Regions from separate parts of the Streptomyces sp. NPDC005775 genome, predicted to be linked through region 3. Evidence: riboswitches for the same ligand, from Rfam matches in the RefSeq annotation. Region 3 holds a riboswitch; each other region holds the start of a gene.

Region 1 (7,625 bases), on a different contig from region 3:
AAGGACACCAAGGGCTGGTGGGGCAACGAGACCATCGGTGACGTCCAGTTCGGCTACGAGATCACGTCGTCGTCGGGTGGCCTGGACTTCCGGACGAACGGGTTCGGCGTCTCCGCCGGCTGATCCGTACGCACAAGGAGCCGGCCCCCGCGCGGGGGCCGGCTCGTGCGCGCATCGGGGCCGGGCACTACCTCGGGGCGGGCCCGGTGCTTTCCCGTACCGTCAACTCGGGTGCCAACAGCTCGACTTCGTCCGTGCCGCGACCGGAGAGCTTGGCGACGACCTGCTCGACCGAGCGACGCCCCATCTCCTGCGCGGGGATGGCCACCGAGGTGAGCCGCACCGAAGCCTGGGTGGCCACCTGCTCGGGGCAGATCGCGACCACGGACACGTCCTCGGGCACGGCCCGGCCCTGCTGCCGCAGGAGGTTGAGCAGCGGCTCCACCGCCGACTCGTTCTGCACGATGAACCCCGTGGTGCCGGGGCGCTCGTCGAAGATCCTCGACAGGGTCTGCGCCATCGCCGGGTATCCGCCCTCGCAGGGGCGGTGCAGCACACGTACACCGGTCTCCCGCGCCTTGGCGCGTATGCCGTCGACCGTCCGCTCGGCGAACCCGGTGTGCCGCTCGTACACCGCGGCCGCCTCGCCGATCACGGCGACCTCGCGGTGGCCGAGGCCGGCGAGGTGTTCCACGCAGAGCGCCCCGGTCGCCTCGAAGTCGAGATCGACGCAGGTCAGCCCGTCGGTGTCGGCCGGCAGCCCGATGAGTACGGCGGCCCGCCCGGTGTCACGCAGCAGCGGCAGCCGTTCGTCGTGGAGCTCGACGTCCATCAGGATCATCGCGTCGGCGAGCGAGCTTCCGGCGATGCGCCGCACGGCGGCCGGGCCCTCCTCCCCGGTGAGGAGAAGGACGTCGTAGCCGTGGGTGCGGGCCGTGGTGGCGACCGCGATGGCGATCTCCATCATGATGGGGACGTACATGTCGGTGCGCAGCGGCACCATGAGCGCGATGATGTTCGACCGGCTGCTGGCGAGCGCCCGGGCCCCGGCGTTGGGGTGGTAGCCGAGCTGCTGGATACTCAGCTCCACCCGTTCCCTGGTGGACACCGAGATGGACCGCTTCCCGCTGAGGACATAGCTCACCGTGCTCGCGGAGACTCCGGCGTGCTGCGCGACCTCGGCAAGGGTGACCATTCAGCTCTCCATCAAGGGACGTCGTCGGACACCGGCGCGGAGACCAGCCGGAAACGGCGGCCTCGGTCGGACGTGGCGAAGCGCTTCGACTTGGCCGCTCCGCCTGTGACATGCATGGACGCTGCGAGCCTAGACCTGCCCGCGCGGAGTGTCTAGACCACTATCGAAGCGCTTCGACTCGGTGTGTCGCGGCAGCCGTTCCGGCTACTGCCACGATAGGCCCGTCACCCGGTCCGGAACATCAGCGGGACCGGGAGTCGCGCGTTCAGGACCCCGGCGTACCCGGAGGGAGGTGCGTCCCCCGGTCGCAGGCATCGAGCAGGCGGCCTCAGGCCCCGAGCAGGACCGGAAAGGCCTCCATGTCGTTCTGCGTCATCACGGGAAGCTTCCGGATGTCCGCGTCCGGCACCGCGAGCCGCAGTTCCGGGAAGCGCCCGAAGAGCGCCGGCAGGGCGATGCCCGCCTCGACCCGGGAGAGCGCCGCTCCGGGGCAGATGTGCGGGCCGTGGCCGAAGGTCATGTGCCGGATGGGGGTGGGGCGGGTGATGTCGAACGCGTCGGCGTCGGGGCCGTGCTGCTCGGGGTCGCGTCCGATCACCCGGTAGGAGATGACCACGCCCTCGCCCTTGGCGATGACACCGTCACCGACCTGGATGTCCTCGGTCGCGAACCGCATCAGGAGGTGGGTGGTCGGGGTGTCCCACCGCAGGGTCTCCTCGATCACGGTCTCCCAGGAGACCTCCCCGGCGAGGACCATCCGCAACTGGTCGGGGTGCGCCAGCAGGGCGCGTACGGCATTGAGAATGAGCCCGATCGTGGTCTCGTGCCCGGCGGCGACCATCGCCTTGAGGTTGCCGACCACCTCCTCCTCGGTCAGCGGCTCGCCGCCCTCGTCGGCGAGGATGAGCGCGGAGGTCAGATCATCGGTCGGCTGCGCGGTCTTCTCGCGTACGAGCCCGGCGTAGAAGACGTCCAGGTCGGCGAGGAGGGCCAGGCGCTCGTCCTGCGGGGTGAGCATCGAGAAGAAGGCCTTGTACTGGCGGGTCAGCATGGCGTTCTCGGCGGGGTCGACGCCCATCAGCATGCCGACGACGCGCATGGGCAGGGGCTGCGCGAACACGGACTTGAGGTCGACGACGGCCCCGTCCCTGCCCCCCTCGGCGAGCGCGTCCAGCAGCTCCCCGGTGAACTTCTCGATGTCGGGGCGTATCGCCTCCAGCCGGCGCGGCGTGAGCGCCTGGGAGGTCTTGGTCCGCAGCCGCCGGTGCTCGTCGCCGTCGACGGTGAACATGGACCGGCCGGCGTCGATCATGCCGATGAGCGGCCACGCGTGCGTCACTTCGCCGCTCTGCCACAGGCCCCAGGCATCGAGGTCCTTCACGAGCCGCGGGTCCAGCAGCAGTTGCCGGGCGTCGGCGTGCCGGGTGAGGGCCCAGGCCGGTACACCGAGCAGCTCGATCCGGGCCAGCGGTCCGGCGTCGCGCAGCCGCGTCGTCTCACCGTCCAGGTCCTGGACCATCGGGTCGATGACGACGGTCCCGCCGTCCTGGGCTGCCGCCTGGGCGGCGGCGTGGGGGCAGTTCACGAGAAGTCTCCTGTCGTGCGAACGGGGGTGAACCGAACGGGGAGCGAGGTGGTGCCACGCAGGAACGCGGAGGGCCGCCGCACGAGATCGTCGACGGGGACGGCGAGTTGGAGATCGGGCAACCGGTCGAGCAGGACCTCTATGCCGGTACGAGCGATGATCTCGGCGATCTCCTGGGCGGGGAACGGACACCGGTACTCACCGTGGCTGAAGGCGAGATGGGCGCCGTTGCCGCCCTGTCCGGATGCTCCGCTGCCGGAGATGGTCTGCCGGATCAGCGGGTCGGTGTTGGCGGCGCCGAGGCCGAGCAGCAGCATGTCCCCGGCCCTGATCCGCTGCCCGCCGAGCTGGGTGTCCCGCACGGCCCAGCGTCCGGCGAGGATCTGGGTGGGCGTGTCCTCCCAGAGCACCTCGTTCATGGCGTCGCCGATGCTGCGCCGGCCCCGGGCCATGGACTCGGCGAACGCGTCCTCGGTGAGCATCAGCCGCAGGGAGTTGCTGATCCAGTCGGCGGTGGTGAGGTGCCCGGCGGCCGTGATGGCCATCAGGTCGAGCATGTACTCCTCGTCGGTGAACGCCTCGGGGAAAGCGAGCATGCGCGAGGTCACGTCGTCTCCCGGAAGGGCCCGTTTCGCGGCCACCAGCCGGCCCATGTGTTCGCCGAACCGCTGATGGGCGGTCTGCGCGTCCGGGCCGCCGTCCGCGAGGTCCTTCAGCACCTGGGCGATGTCGGCACCCTCGTCGTCGGGGAACCCGACCAGACGGGCGAGGACGAGGACGGGCAGGGGCTCACAGAAGTCGGCGACGAGATCGGCCGTGCCGCGGCTGCACACGGCGTCGATGAGCCCGTCCGCCAACTGTTCGCAGTGGTTGCGGATTTCGAAGGGGTCGGTGCCTTCGAGGGCCGGCCCGACCATGCGCGCGTGCCGCCGGTGCTCCTCCCCCGCGCTGAAGTAGATGGACGGCAGGGGCCGCCCCACCATCGGCAGCAGGGGCCAGTCGTCGGGGATGTGGGGCCACTGGTTCCAGAGCCCGACATCGCGCGGGAACAGCTCCGCGTCGCTGGTGACTTGATGCAGTTCCCGGTACCCGATGACCAGCCAGGCGGGGAAGCCGCCCGGCAGCTCCACGGGGACGACGGGCCCGTGATCACGCCGCATGGCGCGGTAGACGGCTTGCGGTTCCGTCTGGAACCCGGGCCCGCCGAGTGGCACGGCACCGGCGTGCGCCGGGCAACCGGGAGGCGGAGAGGGAGAGGGTGGCGCGGGCTCTGCGGAAGAAGGGCGCGTCATGGGTCCTGACTCCTGTGGCGACAGCTGCACGCGTCAAGATCAGGCGATCAACGCACGTTCACTATAAGGAGTTTGTGTGCCGTCGGAACGGTCAGCGACGATCAATCCCACACCCTGAACGGAACAGCGGGACGACATCTCAGCACAATTGCCGAGCATCGCGATGTACCGAACGAGCTCACGGTGCGGACGCGACGGGACGGGCTACGCCAGGGAGCCACGGCCCCCGGCACGGTCGTCCCGAACCGCGGTCTCGCACAGCTCCCCGGCCTCCAACCCGACGTTGACGAGCCCGGCAGCGCCGCCGTTGACTCCGCCGCCGTGCACCAGCTTCAGCGCATGCCAACGCTCCAGCCAGTACACCCGCCCGAGGTGACTCGCAAGGGTCTCCCGCAGCGCGCCGGGGGCATGCGTCCACACCGCGGGGAGGTTGTCGGCATGGTCGAAGGCGGCCCGCAGTTCGACCCACCCGTCATCACGGACATCCCCCGAGGTGACCAGGATCTCGACGGCCCGCCCCGGCTCCTGGCGGCACTTCTTCGCGTGGATCCAGTGCACGCGGTGACCCGCGGCATAGCGGGAGCAGCCGTCACTCCGCACGGAGTCGTTCTGGGCGAGATGACGCAGCATGGTGAGGTTCGCCTTCCGAGGTGAGGACCCCGGATCTCCTGCACCGCGGTCCGCTGTTCCCCGTGCCCTTCGCACGGGGCAGGTCGTCACCCGGAGCACCCGCAGCGGAGCGGGGTGCCGTCCAGCAAGCCGGGGCTGCGCACTGGAACTCATGACCCGTACACGACTCTAACGCACACGAACGGCACGAACCGACGGGTGGTCAGGAGTGCGCGGCCCCGGCCCCGGGCACCACCCGCCCCGGACCGCCCGCCGGGACGAGGCCCCTGACCCGGGGCCCTCAGCCGGTGACGAGACCCGGGTCGCTCGAACCGGCCCGGCCGGTCTCGACGTGTCCGGCGAAGCGCCGCAGGAACGTGGCGTCCACGTCGGAGACGACGGTGACGTCGTACCAGCTCTTGCTCCCCCGCAGGTCGAGCACGTGTTTCACGGTCGCGCCGGCGCTGACCGCGAAGGCCCGCACCCCTCCCCCGTACCCGGCCGCGCTGCGCACGGTCAGACGCACGGTCGAGGACCCACCGTTGACGAAGGTGAGCTCCAGTCCACCACCCGCCGCGACATGACGCGCCGTCACCTCCGGCCCCGCCACCTTGCCGCCGGCCCGGAAGGTGCGCAGGAAGCCGTTGGGACCATGGACGGTGAGGTCGGTCACTCCCTTGGAATAGGCGGTGTTCCAGCTGTCCGCGAGGGACTTGCCGGCCTCGGTGGTGTAGGTCCAGGGCCCGTCCGTGCGGTTCGCGGAGCTCACCAGGAACTGCGCCCCTGCGGCGGCGCCGCCACTGAGGGTGAGGCGGTACGTGCCGGTGGCCGTATCGGCGGCCCCGTCGACGAAGGGTGCGTAGCGCAGCGGCCGGGTGGGCCGTGCCCCCTTCTCCTGCTTGGGCACGCTGCCGGTGGCGGGCGGTGCGGGGACGTAGTCGGGGTGCCGGAGGCGGTCCGGAGGCTCGTAGGCGTCGGTCGACGGCAACGAGAGGTCCGAGGCGTCCGTACGACTGAAGTCGAAGGCGGAGGTGAGATCACCGCAGACGGCGCGCCGCCAGGGCGAGATGTTGGGCTCGTGCACGCCGAAGCGCTGTTCCATGAAGCGGATGACGGAGGTGTGGTCGAAGACCTCGGAGCACGCGAACCCACCGGTGCTCCACGGTGAGACGACCAGCATGGGCACGCGCTGGCCGAGCCCGTACGGTCCGGCGGTGTACCGGATGTCGCCGGGGAAGTAGTCGGCGGAGGTGTCGACGGTGGACAGCCCCTGCGCGGGCCCCGACGGGACGAAGGGCGGCACGACATGGTCGAAGAAGCCGTCGTTCTCGTCGTAGGTGATGAAGAGGGCGGTCCGGCCCCAGACCTCGGGATCGGCCGTCAGCGCGTCCAGGACCTGCGAGATGTACCAGGCGCCGTAGTTGGCGGGCCAGTTGGGGTGTTCGCTGTACGCCTCCGGGGAGACGATCCACGAGACCTTCGGCAGCGTCCCGGCCCGGACATCGGCCTTCAGGTCGTCGAGGAGCCCTCCGCCGTTCTTGATGTCGGTCCCGGTGCGGGCCTTGTCGTGGAGCGGGTCGCCGGGCACGGCGTTACGGTAACTATCGAAGTAGAGGAGCGAGTTGTCCCCGTACGTACCCCGGTAGGCGTCGCTGATCCACCCCCAGGACCCGGCGGCGTCGAGCCCGTCGCCGATGTCCTGGTAGACCTTCCAGGAAACCCCCGCCTGCTCCAGGCGCTCGGGGTAGGTGGTCCAGCCGTATCCCGCCTCGTCGTTGCCGAGGACGGGGCCGCCACCGGAACCGTCGTTCCCCGTGTACCCGCTCCAGAGGTAGTAGCGGTTCGGGTCGGTGTTCCCGATGAACGAGCAGTGGTACGCGTCGCAGACGGTGAACGCGTCGGCGAGGGCGTAGTGGAACGGAATGTCCTCGCGGGTGAGGTGGGCCATCGTCGTCGCGGTCTTGGCCGGAACCCACTGGTCGTACGCACCCTTGTTGAACGCCCGGTGTCCGCCGGCCCAGTCGTGGTTGAGGTCCTGGAGGAACTGCATCCCGAGCTTGTCGGCCGGCGGCCGGAACGGCAGCACCTCCTTGCCGAGGGAGTCCTTCTGATGCCAGACCGGCTTGCCACTGGGCAGCGTGACGGGGCGCGGGTCACCGAAGCCGCGCACGCCGTTCATGGTGCCGAAGTAGTGGTCGAAGGAACGGTTCTCCTGCATCAGGACGACGATGTGCTCGACGTCCCGCAGGCTGCCCGTTCGCCCCCGTGCGGGGAGGGACGCGGCGCGGGCGATGCTGCTCGACAAGGCGGTGTAGGCAGCCGTGCCTCCGGCGAGTTGCAGGAGGCGGCGACGGTTGAGTTCTGCCATGGGGGGCCTCTGCGGGGTGAGGGGATGTGGGGGCGAAAGCGACTGGAGTGTTCCAGAGTCGACGGGCCCGCGGAAGACCCGTGCGGTGTGCACGCGGTGGCGATCGGCCGAACAGCCGGCGACGGAACAGACCACGGCACTGCCCGCGTGCGACGGCGTACGCGGGATAGTCCGGGTACCCGCCCCGGCCGACCCTTACGGCTTCACCCCCACACCACCGAACGCATCCACATCGGCTGCCACCGTCGCGCTGTCGGCATCGGGACGCCATGCGCTGAGCCGGACGAACCCGGGCTCGATCATGCGCAGCCCGTCGAAGAGCGTCTCGATCTGCTGGGGCTCACGGACGTAGTACGGCACGGCACCACTCTCGATGTACGCCTTCTCCGCTGCGATCATGCCCTCGCTGGTCCGCGTGCCGTCGTACACGACGAGGAGGCTCCCCGACGGAAGCCCGGCCATGATCGCGTGCACCACGTCACGCGCGCGGTCGAAGTCGCCGGCGTGGCCGAGTATGCCGAGCAGCATGAGCGCGACGGGCCGCTCGAAGTCGAGGGTCTTCGCCGCCCCGGTCAG
Region 2 (7,625 bases), on a different contig from region 3:
GGTCGTCACCATCGACCACACCTACGAGGCCACCGAGGTGGAGTTCCCCGGCGGCCGCCTCGCCACGATGCGGATCTTCGACGGCGCCCCGCCCACCGACCCGGACGCGGTCAGCGCCCTGCTGCGGAAGGTCGTCGCCGTGCGGGTGGCCGATACGCGGTTCGTGCTCGACCGGCTGCCGGGGCTGAACCGGACGCGCTTCGAAGACGTACTCGATCTGCGGCGGGTCGGGATGTTCGGCCACTCCGCGGGTGGCTTCACCGCGGCCCAGGCGATGCACGACGACCGCCGGATCCGGGCGGGCGTCAACATGGACGGTCAGATGGACTACGTCGGCGGGGAGTTGCCGGACGGGACGCGGCTGAGCACGGTGGCGCTGGAGGGGCTCGAACGGCCGCTGCTGCTGATGGGTACGGAGGGCGGGGGTTCGGGCGACTACCGGCAGCAGCCGTCCTGGGCAGCGTTCTGGCGGAACACCCCCGGGTGGAAGGCGAACGTCACCCTGACCGGCTCGCGCCACGCCTCCTACACCGACGCGCAGGTACTGCTGCCGCAACTGGCCCGGCAGGGCGCGGAGCCCGGCGGCGGGCTGACGGCGGCGGTCGGGACGGTGCGGCCGGACCGGGCGGCGGCCTCGGCCCGGACGTATGTGACGTCGTTCTTCGGGCGGTGGCTGCGCGGCCACGACGACCACCTGCTGGACGGCCCCTCCGTCCGCTTCCCGGAGATGGTGTTCACCCGCTGAGGGCTGTCCCGTGATCCCTTGCGGGCGCACGACGACAGCCCTGGACGCACATGAAGCCGGCCCCCGGGGATCACTCCCCGGGGGCCGGCTTCGTACAGCTGTGCAGGAACTACCGATCCGTCAGGATCAGAAGTCCATGTCACCGCCCGGCATGCCGCCCGGAGCGCCGCCGGCAGCGGCCTTCTCCGGCTTGTCGGCGATGACGGCCTCGGTGGTGAGGAAGAGCGCGGCGATGGACGCGGCGTTCTGCAGGGCGGAGCGCGTGACCTTCGCCGGGTCGAGAATGCCCTCGGCGATCATGTCGACGTACTCGCCGGTCGCGGCGTTGAGGCCGTGACCGATCGGCAGGTTGCGCACCTTCTCGACGACGACGCCACCCTCGAGACCACCGTTGACGGCGATCTGCTTGAGCGGAGCCTCCAGCGCCAGCTTGACGGCGTTGGCGCCGGTCGCCTCGTCACCCGTGAGCTCGAGCTTCTCGAAGACGGCCGAGGCCTGGAGCAGAGCCACGCCACCACCGGCGACGATGCCCTCCTCGACGGCGGCCTTGGCGTTGCGCACCGCGTCCTCGATGCGGTGCTTGCGCTCCTTGAGCTCGACCTCGGTCGCGGCACCGGCCTTGATGACGGCCACGCCGCCGGCCAGCTTCGCGAGGCGCTCCTGGAGCTTCTCGCGGTCGTAGTCCGAGTCGGAGTTCTCGATCTCGGCACGGATCTGGTTGACGCGACCCTGGACCTGGTCGCTGTCACCGGCGCCGTCGACGATCGTCGTCTCGTCCTTGGTGATGACGACCTTGCGGGCGCGGCCGAGCAGGTCGAGACCGGCGTTCTCCAGCTTGAGGCCGACCTCCTCGGAGATGACGGTGCCACCGGTGAGGATGGCGATGTCGCCGAGCATGGCCTTGCGGCGGTCACCGAAGCCCGGGGCCTTGACGGCGACGGACTTGAAGGTGCCACGGATCTTGTTGACGACCAGGGTCGACAGGGCCTCGCCCTCGACGTCCTCGGCGATGATCAGCAGCGGCTTGCCGGACTGCATGACCTTCTCGAGCAGCGGAAGGAGGTCCTTCACGTTGCTGATCTTCGAGTTCACGATCAGGATGTACGGGTCGTCCAGGGACGACTCCATGCGCTCCATGTCCGTGGCGAAGTACGCCGAGATGTAGCCCTTGTCGAAGCGCATGCCCTCGGTGAGCTCGAGCTCCAGGCCGAAGGTCTGGGACTCCTCGACCGTGATGACGCCTTCCTTGCCGACCTTGTCCATGGCCTCGGCGATGAGCTCGCCGATCTGGGTGTCGGCAGCGGAGATGGAGGCCGTCGAAGCGATCTGCTCCTTGGTCTCCACGTCCTTGGCCTGCTCCAGGAGGGCGGCGGAGACGGCCTCGACGGCCTTCTCGATGCCCCGCTTGAGAGCCATCGGGTTCGCACCCGCGGCCACGTTGCGCAGGCCCTCGCGGACGAGCGCCTGGGCCAGAACGGTGGCGGTGGTCGTACCGTCGCCGGCGACGTCGTCCGTCTTCTTGGCGACCTCCTTGACCAGCTCCGCACCGATCTTCTCGTACGGGTCCTCCAGCTCGATCTCCTTGGCGATGGACACACCATCGTTGGTGATCGTGGGGGCGCCCCACTTCTTCTCAAGGACGACGTTGCGGCCCTTGGGGCCGAGGGTGACCTTGACGGCGTCGGCGAGCTGGTTCATGCCGCGCTCAAGACCGCGCCGGGCCTCCTCGTCGAAGGCGATGATCTTGGCCATATGAAGTGGTCCTCCCGGACAGGGGTGGATTTCTCCGGACCGAGTGGCGCCCGCGACGGACGGCCTGCCGTCTGCCGGTTCCTTGCCCCGACAGACCTGCGGGCCTCACCGGCCCGGTCCAAGTTTCTGTCACTCTCACCCAGAGAGTGCTAAGCCAATAATTAGCACTCGACCCCCGAGAGTGCAAGCGTCCCCCTCGGAGTGTGGACAGCGACCGGGGGGAGGCGACGGAGCGGTCGGGGGCACGGGGAAACGGCCCGGGACGCGCGGAGGGCCCGTACCTCTGGGGTACGGGCCCTCCGTGCGTGAGTAGCGTGTCGAACCCGGCCGGGCTCAGCCGACGGCGAGCTTGACCATGTCCGCCTGCGGCCCCTTCTGGCCCTGCGAGATCTCGAATTCAACTCGCTGACCCTCTTCGAGGGTGCGGTATCCGTCCATCTGGATCGCGCTGTAGTGGACGAAAACATCCGCACCACCGTCGACCGCGATGAAGCCGTACCCCTTCTCCGCGTTGAACCACTTGACGGTGCCCTGAGCCATGCCTAACTCCCCTATGTACTGGCCCTTGCACAGGACCGCACTTCGCGGGCCCGGGTCAGAACCCACCCTCCGACAGGAGAGGGTGCGTGCGCCGGAACGCGTCGACCGCGGCCGAATGTATCTGCCCAACTGCCCTCTGCAACAGGTCAATCGGACGAGAATTCTGAGCAGAACCGATCGCCCGAACATGGGGAATTCATGAGGATCCAGGGCAAGTCGGGCCAGGCAAAGGCGACTTATGGCGCAAGGAGCTCAAGCACATTGGCTGCTTCTGGTCGTGGCGCGGCGCATTCTCATATGCGGGGGGCACGGGCAGCGGAGGGGGCTTCCCTCACTCTACCCCGCTCAACCATGCAGAATTGCCCCCTCCGCTTCTCTCGCGGAGGGGGCAATCGTGGTCACGCTGTGAAGTCGGCCCGGCGGCCGGAAAGGCCGGGCCGCGGGCTCAGCAGCCGCCGGCGACGGCCGGGATGATCGAGATGCCGGCGCCGTCCGGGGTGACCGCGTCCAGGCCGCCCTCGAAGCGCACGTCGTCGTCGTTGACGTACACGTTCACGAAGCGGCGCAGCTTGCCCTGGTCGTCCAGGACGCGGGCGGCGATGCCGGGGTGGTCCTTCTCCAGGGACTCGATGACCTGGGAGAGGGTCGCGCCCTCGGCCGGGACCTCGGCCTGGCCGCCCGTGTAGGTGCGGAGGATGGTGGGGATACGGACCTTGACGCTCATGGTGTGCCCTTCCTGAAGTCTCGGGTGGTCGGAAAGCTCGTCAGCTGCCGGCGAGGCCGGCGGCGCGGAAGGCTTCCAGGCTCGGGCGGATCGTGGCGCTCGCCTGCGAGGTGGCGGCCACCGCGTCCAGCGTCTTGAGGCCGTCACCGGTGTTCAGGACGACGGTCGTGAGCGCCGGGTCCAGCAGACCGGCGTCGATCAGCTTCTTCGTCACGCCGACCGTCACCCCGCCCGCCGTCTCGGCGAAGATGCCCTCGGTGCGGGCCAGCAGCTTGATCGCGTCGACGACCTGCTCGTCGTTGACGTCCTCGACGGCACCACCGGTGCGGCGGGCGATGTCCAGGACGTACGGGCCGTCGGCCGGGTTGCCGATCGCCAGGGACTTGGCGATGGTGTTCGGCTTCTGCGGGCGGACCACGTCGTGGCCGGCCTTGAAGGCGGCGGAGACCGGCGAGCAGCCCTCGGCCTGGGCGCCGAAGATCTTGTACGGCTTGTCCTCGACCAGGCCGAGCTTGATCAGCTCCTGGAGGCCCTTGTCGATCTTCGTGAGCTGCGAACCGGACGCGATGGGGATGACGATCTGGTCGGGCAGCTGCCAGCCGAGCTGCTCGCAGATCTCGTACGCGAGGGTCTTGGACCCCTCGCCGTAGTACGGGCGCAGGTTGACGTTGACGAAGCCCCAGCCCTCGCCGAGCGGGTCGCCGATGAGCTCGGAGCAGAAGCGGTTGACGTCGTCGTAGTTGCCCTCGATGCCGACCAGCTCACCGCCGTACACCGCGGCCATGACGACCTTGCCCTGCTCCAGGTCGTGCGGGATGAACACGCAACTGCGCAGGCCGGCCCGGGCGGCGGCGGCACCCACCGCGCCGGCGAGGTTGCCGGTGGAGGAGCACGACAGGGTGGTGAATCCGAAGGCGCGGGCGGCCTCGACGGCGATCGCGACGACGCGGTCCTTGAAGGAGTGCGTCGGGTTGCCGGAGTCGTCCTTGACGTACAGGCCGCCGGTGACGCCCAGCTCGCGGGCGAGGTTGTCGGCCTTGACCAGCTTGGTGAAGCCGGGATTGATGTTGGGCTTGTCCGCGACGTCGGAGGGGACCGGCAGCAGCGGCGCGTAGCGCCAGATGTTGTTCGGTCCGGCCTCGATGCGCTTCTTCAGCTCGTCCGGGGAGCCGCTCGGCAGGTCGTACGCCACTTCGAGCGGCCCGAAACAGGACGCGCAGGCGAAAAGGGGGCCGAGTGCGAATCGCTCTCCGCATTCGCGGCAGGAAAGCGCCGCGGCGGGACCGAGGTCCACAGAAGCTTCGGTGTGTGCTGCAACAGTCTCAACAGCCATGATGGCGAGGCCCTTTCTCCTCATCTTCCTCGCGACGCATTTCGTCACGAGACGGAATTGGCACCTTCCCCACCTGACCTCGCGGTCGGCGGGAGGGTTGCCGGGACTTCAACGGGCCGTTCCCTCTGTCCCTCTGGATGAGCGCTGTGGCACTGGACCATGGATCCAGGCGTTTATCGGCGGACGGACCCCGGCATGCGACGGCCATCTGCGTTGTTCAAGACTGTAACCGAAGCACTGGACGGTTGAGATAGTCGTCCGTACCGCGAGATGGATCACATACAGGGAGTATCGACCGTGCTGGAAGAGGTCGAACGCTGGCTGACCAGGCGTTCCTGGTCAGCCGCCGACCGCCCGCTGGACCGTCTGCTGGATGCCAGGAAGGACGCGCACGGGACGGGCGTGAGCGTGGTGCTGCCCGCGCTGAACGAGGCGGAGACGGTCGGGGACATCGTCACGACGATCCGGCGCGAGCTCATGGAGAAGGTCCGGCTGGTCGACGAGCTCGTGGTGATCGATTCCGGCTCCACGGACGCCACCGCCGACGTCGCCCGCCGGGCGGGCGCCCGGGTGGTCCACCGGGACGCGATCCTCCCCCGCATCCCGGCCGTCCCCGGCAAGGGCGAGGTGCTCTGGCGGTCACTCCTGGTGACCAGCGGTGACATCGTCTGTTTCATCGACGCGGACCTGAAGGACTTCTCGGCGGACTTCGTCTCCGGCATCGTCGGCCCGCTGCTGACCGACCCCTCGGTGCAGTTCGTCAAGGCGATGTACGACCGCCCGTTCGGCGACACCACGGGTCAGGGCGGCCGGGTCACCGAAATGGTGGCACGCCCGCTCCTCAATCTGCACTGGCCGCAGCTGGCCGGTTTCGTCCAGCCGCTGGGCGGCGAGTACGCGGTGCGGCGCTCGCTGCTGGAGCGGCTGCCGTTCCCGGTCGGTTACGGAGTGGAGCTGGGCCTGCTCGTCGACTCCCTGCACACGGTCGGCCTGGACGCGCTCGCGCAGGTCGACGTCGGCGTCAGGAAGCACCGCCACCAGGACGGCCAGGCGCTCGGCCGGATGGCGGCCGCCATCTACCGGACCGCTCAACTCCGCCTGTCCCGCGGTCACCTGGTCCGGCCGTCGCTGACCCAGTTCGAGCGTGGCGAGCACGGTTTCGTCCCGCACACGTACCCGGTGGACACCGAGGAGCGGCCGCCGATGCGCGAGATCGAGGAATACGTCGCACGCCGCGCGGCGTGAGACGGCATGACTTCGCACGTTTGGGCGGTTCGTGATCGGGCTAGATTCCGCCCATGGTCTCCGAGCACGCACCTCAGCCCGCTGCCCAGGTACTCGTCGCGTCCAACCGAGGCCCGGTCTCGTACGCGCTGCGCGAGGACGGCGGCCTCGACTCCAGACGCGGCGGGGGCGGGCTCGTCTCCGGCCTGAGCGCCGTCGACGACAAGATGTGGGTCTGCGCCGCCCTCGGGGACGGTGACCGGGAGGCGGTGCGGCGCGGGATCGGCGAGCCGGGCGTCCGGATGCTCGACATCGACGCGAAAGTGCACGCCGACGCGTACAACGGCATCGCCAACTCGGTGCTCTGGTTCGTCCACCACCTGCTCTACCAGACCCCCGTCGAGCCGGTCTTCGACGCGGAGTTCCGCCGCCAGTGGGCCGCCTTCGAGACGTACAACCGGGCCTTCGCCGAGGCGCTCGCCGAGGAGGCGGGCGAGGGTGCGGCGGTCCTCGTGCAGGACTACCACCTGGCGCTGGTGCCCGGCATGCTCCGCGAGCTGCGCCCCGACCTCCGGATCGGCCACTTCTCGCACACCCCGTGGGCGCCCGTCGACTACTTCCGGCTGCTGCCCGACGACATCGCCGAGCAGCTGCTGCGCGGCATCCTCGGCGCCGACCGGGCGGCGTTCCTGACCCGCCGCTGGGCCGACGCGTTCATCGGCTGCTGTACGGAGATCCTCGGCGGCACCGGGCACACCCGGGTCGGGGTGCACGGCCTCGGGGCCGACGCGGACTTCCTGCGCCGCCGCGCGCACGAGGCGGACGTGGACGAGCGGATGGCGGCGCTGCGGGAGCAGGTGGGCCCCGGCCGGAAGACGATCGTGCGGGTGGACCGTACGGAACTGTCCAAGAACATCGTCCGCGGGATGCTCGCCTACCGCGCCCTGCTCGACGAGCGGCCCGAGTGGCGCGGGCGCGTCGTCCACATCGCGTTCGCCTACCCCTCGCGGCAGGACCTCGCGGTCTACCGGGAGTACACGGCCGAGGTACAGCGCGTCGCCGACGGGATCAACGAGACGTACGGGACGGCGGACTGGACGCCGGTCGTCCTGCACGTCAAGGACGACTTCGCCCGCTCGCTGGCGGCGTACCGGCTGGCGGACGTCGCCCTCGTCAACCCGATCCGGGACGGGATGAACCTCGTCGCCAAGGAGGTCCCGGTCGTCTCCGACGCCGGCTGCGCGCTGGTGCTGTCGCGGGAGGCGGGGGCGTACGAGGAGCTGGGCACCGACGCGATCACGGTGAAC
Region 3 (7,625 bases):
GAACAAGAACGTCGTCGGCATGCCGCTGCTGCCGGTCTACATGGCGAAGGCGGGAGGCTTCTTCTTCCTCGTCTTCGGTGTCATCGCGATCATCGCGGGCATCGCCTCGATCAACCCCATCTGGGCCATCGGGCCGTACCGTCCGGACCAGGTGTCCACCGGTGCGCAGCCCGACTGGTACATGGGCTTCTCCGAGGGCCTGATCCGTGTGATGCCGGGCTGGGAGATCAACCTCTGGGGCCACACCCTGGTCCTGGGCGTGTTCGTCCCGCTGGTGATCTTCCCGCTGGTCCTGGCCGCGATCGCGGTCTACCCGTTCATCGAGTCCTGGGTCACCGGGGACAAGCGCGAGCACCACATCCTGGACCGTCCGCGCAACGTCCCGACCCGTACCGCCTTCGGTGTCGCGTGGATCACCTGGTACATGGTGCTGCTGATGGGCGGTGGGAACGACCTCTGGGCCACGCACTTCCACCTGTCGATCAACTCGATCACCTGGTTCGTGCGGATCGCGTTCTTCGTCGCACCGGTCATCGCGTTCGTCATCACCAAGCGGATCTGTCTCGGCCTTCAGCGCCGGGACAAGGAGAAGGTGCTGCACGGGCGTGAGTCCGGTCTCATCAAGCGCCTGCCGCACGGTGAGTTCGTCGAGGTGCACGAGCCGCTCGCACCCGCGCAGCTGCACACGCTCACCGCGCACGAGCAGTACAAGCCGGTCGAACTCGGCCCCGAGGTCGACGAGAACGGCGTCAAGCGCAAGATCTCCCCGGTGCAGAAGCTGCGGGCCAAGCTCAGCAAGGGCTTCTACGGCGAGCACACGCAGATCCCCAAGCCCACCGCCGAGGAGTACAAGGAGATCACCAGCGGCCACGGCCACCACTGATCACCTGAACTGATCGCCACAGCAGGAGCCCCGTCCATCCGATGGACGGGGCTCTTCGCTGTCCCCGGGGCTCGATAGGGTGGTCCCATCCCCTTTATCGGCTGTGGACCCCAGGAGCGGACCATGAACGTTGTGACCCCGGCAGGCGGCGACAGCGTGGCGGCTCGTACCTGGCCCGGCGTGCTGACCCCCCTGCTGCGCGGCCAGGACCTGACGGAGGACGACACCGCCTGGGCGATGGACCGCATCATGAGCGGCGAGGCGACCGACGTGCAGATCGCCGGCTTCGCCGTGGCGCTGCGCGCCAAGGGCGAGACGGTCACGGAGGTCTCCGGTCTGGTCCGCGCGATGTACGAGCACGCCACGACCATCCATGTGCCCGGCCGTACGGTCGACATCGTGGGCACCGGCGGAGACATGGCCAAGACGGTCAACATCTCCACCATGTCGGCGATCGTCGTGGCCGGGACGGGCGCCAAGGTCGTCAAGCACGGCAACCGCGCCTCGTCGTCGGCCAGTGGTTCCTCCGACGTCCTGGGGAAGCTCGGCGTCAATCTGGAACTGCCCCCGCAGCGCGTCGTCGAGGTCGCCGAGGAAGCGGGCATCACGTTCTGCTTCGCCGTGAAGTTCCACCCCGCCCTGAGGTACGCGGCGAAGGCCCGGGCGGAGCTCGGCGCGCCGACCACCTTCAACATCCTCGGGCCGCTCACCAATCCGGCCAAGGTGCGCGCGCAGGCGATCGGCGTCGCCGACCTGCGGATGGCGCCCATCGTCGCGGGCGTCCTCGCCGAGCGTGGCAACTCGGCCCTGGTCTTCCGGGGCGACGACGGTCTGGACGAGCTGACCACCACCGCGACCTCCCGGGTCTGGATCGCCAAGGACGGCGCGGTGCGCGAGGAGGCCTTCGACCCGCGCGACGTCGGCCTGGACCTGGTGCCGGTGGACGCGCTGCGCGGCGCCGACGCCTCGTACAACGCCGATGTGGCCCGCCGGCTGCTCGCGGGGGAGACGGGGCCCGTACGGGACGCCGTCCTGCTCAACTCGGCGGCGGCGCTCGTCGCGCTCGACCCGGGGCAGGGCACGCTCGCCGAGCAGCTCACCGCGGGGATCGCGAAGGCCGCCGAGTCCATCGACTCGGGCGCGGCGGGCCGGACGCTGGAGAGATGGGTCGTGGCCAGCAACGCCTGAGGCGGGGCGCACGGAAGACGAGGCAGGGCGCGGTCCAGATCATGGACCGCGCCTTGCGCCTTTTCGCAGGTGTGGCAAGATGCTGCGCAGGTCATGAGTGACAGCGACTACGGCCCCGGCCCGCTGTCCGGCAACCCTCCGTCCGTGGCGGGGTGCCCCGGGTGAAGACCAGGCCGCAGGCAGCGAGGTCTGCGGCAAGCGCGGACCCCTCGACATCGTGAGATGTCCACCCGTGGGGTCCTGGTCCTCAGGGAGCCTCTTGTGAGCACGCGAATGCGCTAGGGCTTTTCGGCCCTTCTCCGCACACCCTTCTTTCTTCCCTCCGTGCTGTCGCGTATCCGCGGGCACGCGGGATTCGCCTGCCTGTTACGGGAGTTCGTCATGTCTGTCCTCACTGCTGCCACCGACCAGTCGATTTGTACCCCGCTGCCGGTTCTGGGCAAGGATGTAACGGTTCCGCTGGTCACCGGCGGTGAGGTCACCTACGCCGCGCTGGACTACGCCGCCAGCGCCCCGGCCCTGCAGCGGGTGTGGGACGACGTGGCCGCGTACGCGCCGTACTACGGCAGCGTCCACCGCGGTGCCGGCTACCTCTCGCAGCTCTCCACGGACCTCTTCGAGAGCAGCCGCGAGACCGTGGCGGAGTTCCTCGGCTGCCGCGCCGACGACCAGGTGGTCTTCACCCGGTCCACGACCGACTCGCTCAACCTGCTCGCCGCCGCTCTGCCCGCCGACTGCCAGGTGTTCGTCTTCGAGACCGAGCACCACGCCTCGCTGCTGCCCTGGCGCGACGCCCGGGTGACGTACCTGAACGCCCCGCGCACCCCCGCCCAGGCCGTCGAGACCCTGGAGCGGGCGCTCGCCGGCCGTGACCCCTACGGCCCCGCCCTGGTCTGCGTCACCGGCGCGTCCAACGTCACCGGCGAGCTGTGGCCCGTCAAGGAGCTCGCGGCCGCCGCGCACGCCCACGGCGCCCGGATCGTGCTGGACGCCGCCCAGCTCGCCCCGCACCACCCCGTCGACATCGCCGAGCTGGACGTCGACTGGGTCGCCTTCTCCGGTCACAAGCTGTACGCGCCCTTCGGCTCCGGCGTCCTCGCCGGCCGCTCCGACTGGCTGACCGCGGCCGAGCCCTACCTGGCCGGCGGCGGCGCCTCCCGCCAGGTCGCCCGGCGCGCCGACGGCGGGGTGGACGTCGAATGGCACACCACCGCCGCCCGCCACGAGGCCGGCTCGCCCAACGTCATCGGCGTCTACTCCATCGCCTCCGCCTGCAAGGCGCTCACCGAGGCCGGGTTCGACAGCCTGGTCGCCCGGGAGCAGCGGCTCGTCGCCGACGTCCGCGCAGGACTCGCCGAGGTCCCCGCGGTCAAGGTGCTCTCGCTGTTCGGCGACGACGCCCCGCGGGTCGGCGTCATCTCCTTCGTGGTGGAGGGCTGGAACAGCTCGCACTTCGCCGCCGCGCTCTCGGCCGAGTACGGCATCGGGGTCCGCGACGGACTGTTCTGCGCCCACCCCCTCGTGCGCACCCTGCTCGGCAGCGACCCTCAGGACGTCGGCGAGTGCGGCGCGCCGGAGGCCGAGCCGGGCCAGAAGTCCCTCAACGCGATCCGGGTCAGCTTCGGCGCCGGTACGCCGGACGAGCACATCGAGCGCTTCCTGCGCGCGGTCAAGGAGCTCGTCAGCGAGGGCGCCCAGTGGAAGTACCGCACCGAGGGCGGCCGTTGCGTCCCCGACCGGGGTACGGCCACCCGGGTCTGAGGCTCCTCAACACGTTCGGCCGGGTACGGACAGCTGTCCGTACCCGGCCGAACGTGTTGACGTGGCTACGCGTCCAGCCCGATGGCGAAGGCCGCCTCCAGGTCGTGCTGCGAGTACGTACGGAACGCCACGTGGGTGTCGGTTCCCTCGACGCCGGGGATCTTGCTGATCCGGCCGGGGATGACATCGGCGAGGTCGTCGTGCTTGGACACCCGGACCATGGCGATCAGGTCGTAGGTACCGGTGACCGAGAAGACCTCGCTGACGCTGTCCAGCGCGGCGATGGCCTCGGCGATCTCGGGAATCCGGTCCACGCTGGTTTTGATGAGCACGATCGCGGTGATCACGGCTGGCTTTCTCCCTCGGTGGCCGTGGCTGGAGACTTCACTCTAGAGCCTCGCGTCGGGATCATGCCGGGCTCGCGCCCGGGGCACGGGTCCGGCGTCACGCCGATACCGCCCCCAGGCGTAGAGGAAGCCCGTGGCGAAGCCGACCACGTGAGCGAGGTAGGCCACCCCGGGGCCGCTTCCGGCGCCCTCGGCCGCCAGCCACTGCAGGACGAACCAGAAGACCAGCACGATCCACGCGGGGAAGCGCAGCGGCAGGAACAGCAGGAACGGGAACAGGCTGGTGACCCGGGCCCGGGGGAAGAGGTAGAGGAAGGCGCCCAGGACCGCCGAGATCGCCCCCGACGCGCCGACGAGGGTCTGGTCGGAGGTGGAGTGCGCGGCCGCGTAGGCGAGCAGGGCGAGATAACCGCAGCCGAGGTAGAAGAACGCGAACTCGGTGTGGCCCATGCGCTCCTCGGCCATCGCCCCGAACACGTACAGGAACAGTATGTTGCCGAGCAGGTGGAGCCAGCTGCCGTGCACGAACAGGGCGGTGAGCGGGGTGAGCACGGCGTGCGCCGACCCGTCCCACAGTTCGCTCGGGATCACGCCCCAGCGCTCGAAGTACCCGGCCTGGGCCGCGAGCAGGGCGTCGGCGGTGCCGTAGACCGGGTTGAACCCCGACAGCGGGCTGATCACGAAGACCACGCAGCACAGGGCGATGAGGGCGTACGTCACCGGAGGCCCGCCCGAAGTCGCCGCCCGCAGGATCCTGCCGGCCGCAGCCCGTCGATCGATCATGAACAGAGCATGACGCAAGCGGAGGGAACAGGACAGACCGCCTCGCCGTGCCGGTGGGAAGCACCGAGGCCGTAGGGTTGACGGAGGGCATCCGCAGTTCGACGGCGCACCGCGCGATCCTTGTCCGGCAGCTCACGGCTCGAGATAAGAGGACACAACGATGACGACGGTTCCCCAGCCGACCGACGGAACTCGCTGGCGCTGCACGCTCTGCGGAAACCTGACGAGGTTCGACGTGACGCGCTCGTCCAAGGTCGTCGAGTACGTGCACCTCGACCTGGCCGGTGAGTCCAGCGTCGAAGAACGCGAGGTGGTCAGTGAGACCATCGAGTCGGTGCGCTGTCGTTGGTGCAACGCGGTGGACCAGATCGAACTAGTCGACAGGCCGGGTGCCGACTCCTGACGGGGCCGTGCGGACACAAAAATGAGGTGACGGAAGGTGGAGCAGCCCGATGGCGGTGCCACGCCGGCCGATGAGGCCGGCGACGCCGTGGAGGTGCTCGACCGCCCGCTGCCCGAAGGCGTGCGGCGCCGGGTCGTCGCGCTGGTCTCGGACGCGTTCGGCGGCCTCACGGTCACCGAACTCCCCGCCCAGCTCCGGCAGTACGCCCGCTTCACGCCGTCCCGGCGCGCCAAGTTCGCGGGGAACGCGATGGCGGCCGCGCTGGAGGGCGACGCGTCCTTCCGCCGCCGCATCGGCGAACGGCTGAAGGAGGCCCAGCCGGAGCTGGCCGCCGCGCTGGTGGCGGGCTCCCCGCCCGCCGCCGCGGATCCCATGGACGTGGCCGCCGCTGCCTATGTGCTGAGGCCGGCCGGCTGGGTCAAGCTGGTCGCCGCCGCGGGCGAGGAGGCCGAGCGGGCCGGCGCCGAGCGGGCCGACGAGGAGATCAGGCTCGAACTGGAACGGCTGCGCGAGGAACTCGTCCGCGCCCGCGCCCAGACGAAGAGCGAGACGGAGCGGCTCCGCGCCGAGCTGGACGCCGCGCGCAAGGAGGCCGACTCGCTCCAGCGCAAGCTGCGCAGCGCGGCCAACGAGGTGAAGCGCGGCGAGGCGGCGATGCGCCGCGGCAGGGCCGAGAGCGATGCCCTGCGGGCCGAGGCGGCCGCTCAGGTGTCCGCGGCGGAGAGCGAGACCCGGAGACTGCGGACGAGGCTCGGAGAGGCGGAGGCGTCCGTCGAGGCGGGCCGCAGGGCCGCCAGGGAAGGACGCTCGGTCGAGGACATGCGGCTGCGGCTGCTGCTCGACACCGTGCTCGAAGCCGCCGGGGGACTGCGCCGCGAACTGGCGCTGCCGCCCTCCTCGATGCGTCCCGCGGACAGTGTGGACGCGGTCGAGCCCGGCCGGATGTCACCCAAGGACATCGCCGCCAGGGCCCTTTCGGAGACCGATCCGGCGCTGCTCGACCAACTGCTCGCGCTGCCGCAGGCCCATCTGATCGTGGACGGCTACAACGTCACCAAGACCGGCTATCCGCAGATGCCGCTGGAGAAGCAGCGGCTGCGGCTGCTGGGCGGGCTGTCCTTGCTCGCGGCCCAGACGGGCGCCGAGATGACCTGTGTCTTCGACGGCGCCGAACTTGCCGCGCCGGTACTGCTCGCGCCGCCGCGCGGGGTGCGGGTGCTGTTCAGCAAGCCGGGTGTCACCGCGGACGAGGTCATCCGTCAACTGGCCCGTGCCGAACCGCCCGGGCGGCCCGTGGTGGTGGTCTCGACCGACCGCGAAGTGGCCGACGGGGTGGCGAAGGCGGGGGCCAGGCCCGTTGCGTCCGTCTTGCTCCTGAAGCGGCTTTCGCGCGTCTAAGGTGTGTTGGTGTGACTTGCCGGAAATCAGGGAACGGACCGTCAAGTCACCGCTACACCCTGTGCGGTGTGGGCAAAGAAGTACCTCCTGTGACGAGATTTTGCCCGTGAGGATTTGAACTGATCACAAGATGGTCACTAAGGTCGGGCCTCGAACCTTCGCACGGTTGATCACCCACCCGGGGTGGCAGTGAAGGAACCGCCGAGGCCGTGACGTGCACGGAGCTGGGGGAGTTCACCTCCTCCGGAGCCCGGTAGGCGGCTCGAGGAAGAAGGAGCTCGCCTTCGTGGGGTCCCACCGTCGTCCCAAGCAACCGAGCCGCGCCCGCGTGACCGTGCTCACCGCGACCGCCGCCGCGGCCGTGGCCCTGACCTCCCAGGCGGCCCACGCCGACCCCAAGCCGACCAAGAGCGAGGTCAAGGAGAAGGTCGACAAGCTGTACGAGGAGGCGGAGAGCGCCACCGAGCAGCACAGCCTGGCCAAGGAGAAGCAGGACAAGCTCCAGAAGCAGATCGACGCGATCCAGGACAAGGTCGCCCGCGGTCAGCAGGAGCTCAACAACCTCCGTTCCGGCCTCGGTTCCCTGGCCGCCGCGCAGTACCGCTCCGGAGGCATCGACCCCTCCGTGCAGCTCTTCCTCGCGTCCGACCCGGACAGCTTCCTCGACCAGGCCTCCGCGCTCGACCAGTTGACGGCCAAGCAGGCCGAGTCGCTGTCGAAGATCCAGGAGAAGCAGCGGTCCCTCGCGCAGGAGCGCAAGGAGGCGCAGGACAAGCTGAGCGACCTCGCGGACGTCCGCAAGACGCTCGGCGAGAAGAAGAAGAAGCAGCAGGCCAAGCTCGCCGAGGCGCGCGAACTGCTC

The links. Region 3 has a riboswitch for S-adenosylmethionine ahead of ACFYPA_RS24535 (aminotransferase class V-fold PLP-dependent enzyme). Riboswitches for the same ligand answer to the same signal wherever they lie in the genome.
Region 1: linked by a shared signal. The riboswitch ahead of ACFYPA_RS03585 (hypothetical protein) and the one ahead of ACFYPA_RS24535 (aminotransferase class V-fold PLP-dependent enzyme) in region 3 are both predicted to bind S-adenosylmethionine.
Region 2: linked by a shared signal. The riboswitch ahead of thrC (threonine synthase) and the one ahead of ACFYPA_RS24535 (aminotransferase class V-fold PLP-dependent enzyme) in region 3 are both predicted to bind S-adenosylmethionine.

Annotation. Positions count from the first base shown of each region.
Region 1 covers NZ_JBIAIU010000001.1:803,814-811,438, forward strand. Annotated here, with positions in the region: gene ACFYPA_RS03565 (hypothetical protein) at 1-123, shown strand, start outside; gene ACFYPA_RS03570 (LacI family DNA-binding transcriptional regulator) at 188-1,195, opposite strand; gene ACFYPA_RS03575 (cytochrome P450) at 1,524-2,780, opposite strand; gene ACFYPA_RS03580 (cytochrome P450) at 2,777-4,072, opposite strand; gene ACFYPA_RS03585 (hypothetical protein) at 4,277-4,702, opposite strand; SAM riboswitch class IV at 4,750-4,859, opposite strand; gene ACFYPA_RS03590 (phosphocholine-specific phospholipase C) at 4,983-7,049, opposite strand; gene ACFYPA_RS03595 (SAM-dependent methyltransferase) at 7,245-7,625, opposite strand, start outside.
Region 2 covers NZ_JBIAIU010000006.1:51,641-59,265, reverse strand. Annotated here, with positions in the region: gene ACFYPA_RS15825 (alpha/beta hydrolase family protein) at 1-745, shown strand, start outside; gene groL (chaperonin GroEL) at 872-2,497, opposite strand; gene ACFYPA_RS15815 (cold-shock protein) at 2,831-3,037, opposite strand; gene ACFYPA_RS15810 (MoaD/ThiS family protein) at 3,483-3,761, opposite strand; gene thrC (threonine synthase) at 3,802-5,094, opposite strand; SAM riboswitch class I at 5,112-5,238, opposite strand; gene ACFYPA_RS15800 (glucosyl-3-phosphoglycerate synthase) at 5,392-6,339, shown strand; gene ACFYPA_RS15795 (trehalose-6-phosphate synthase) at 6,393-7,625, shown strand, end outside.
Region 3 covers NZ_JBIAIU010000011.1:38,965-46,589, forward strand. Annotated here, with positions in the region: gene ACFYPA_RS24525 (cytochrome bc complex cytochrome b subunit) at 1-883, shown strand, start outside; gene trpD (anthranilate phosphoribosyltransferase) at 1,007-2,071, shown strand; SAM riboswitch class IV at 2,161-2,278, shown strand; gene ACFYPA_RS24535 (aminotransferase class V-fold PLP-dependent enzyme) at 2,453-3,832, shown strand; gene ACFYPA_RS24540 (Lrp/AsnC family transcriptional regulator) at 3,898-4,179, opposite strand; partial or broken gene ACFYPA_RS24545 (rhomboid family intramembrane serine protease) at 4,176-4,962, opposite strand; gene ACFYPA_RS24550 (hypothetical protein) at 5,123-5,365, shown strand; gene ACFYPA_RS24555 (NYN domain-containing protein) at 5,402-6,763, shown strand; gene ACFYPA_RS24560 (NlpC/P60 family protein) at 7,050-7,625, shown strand, end outside.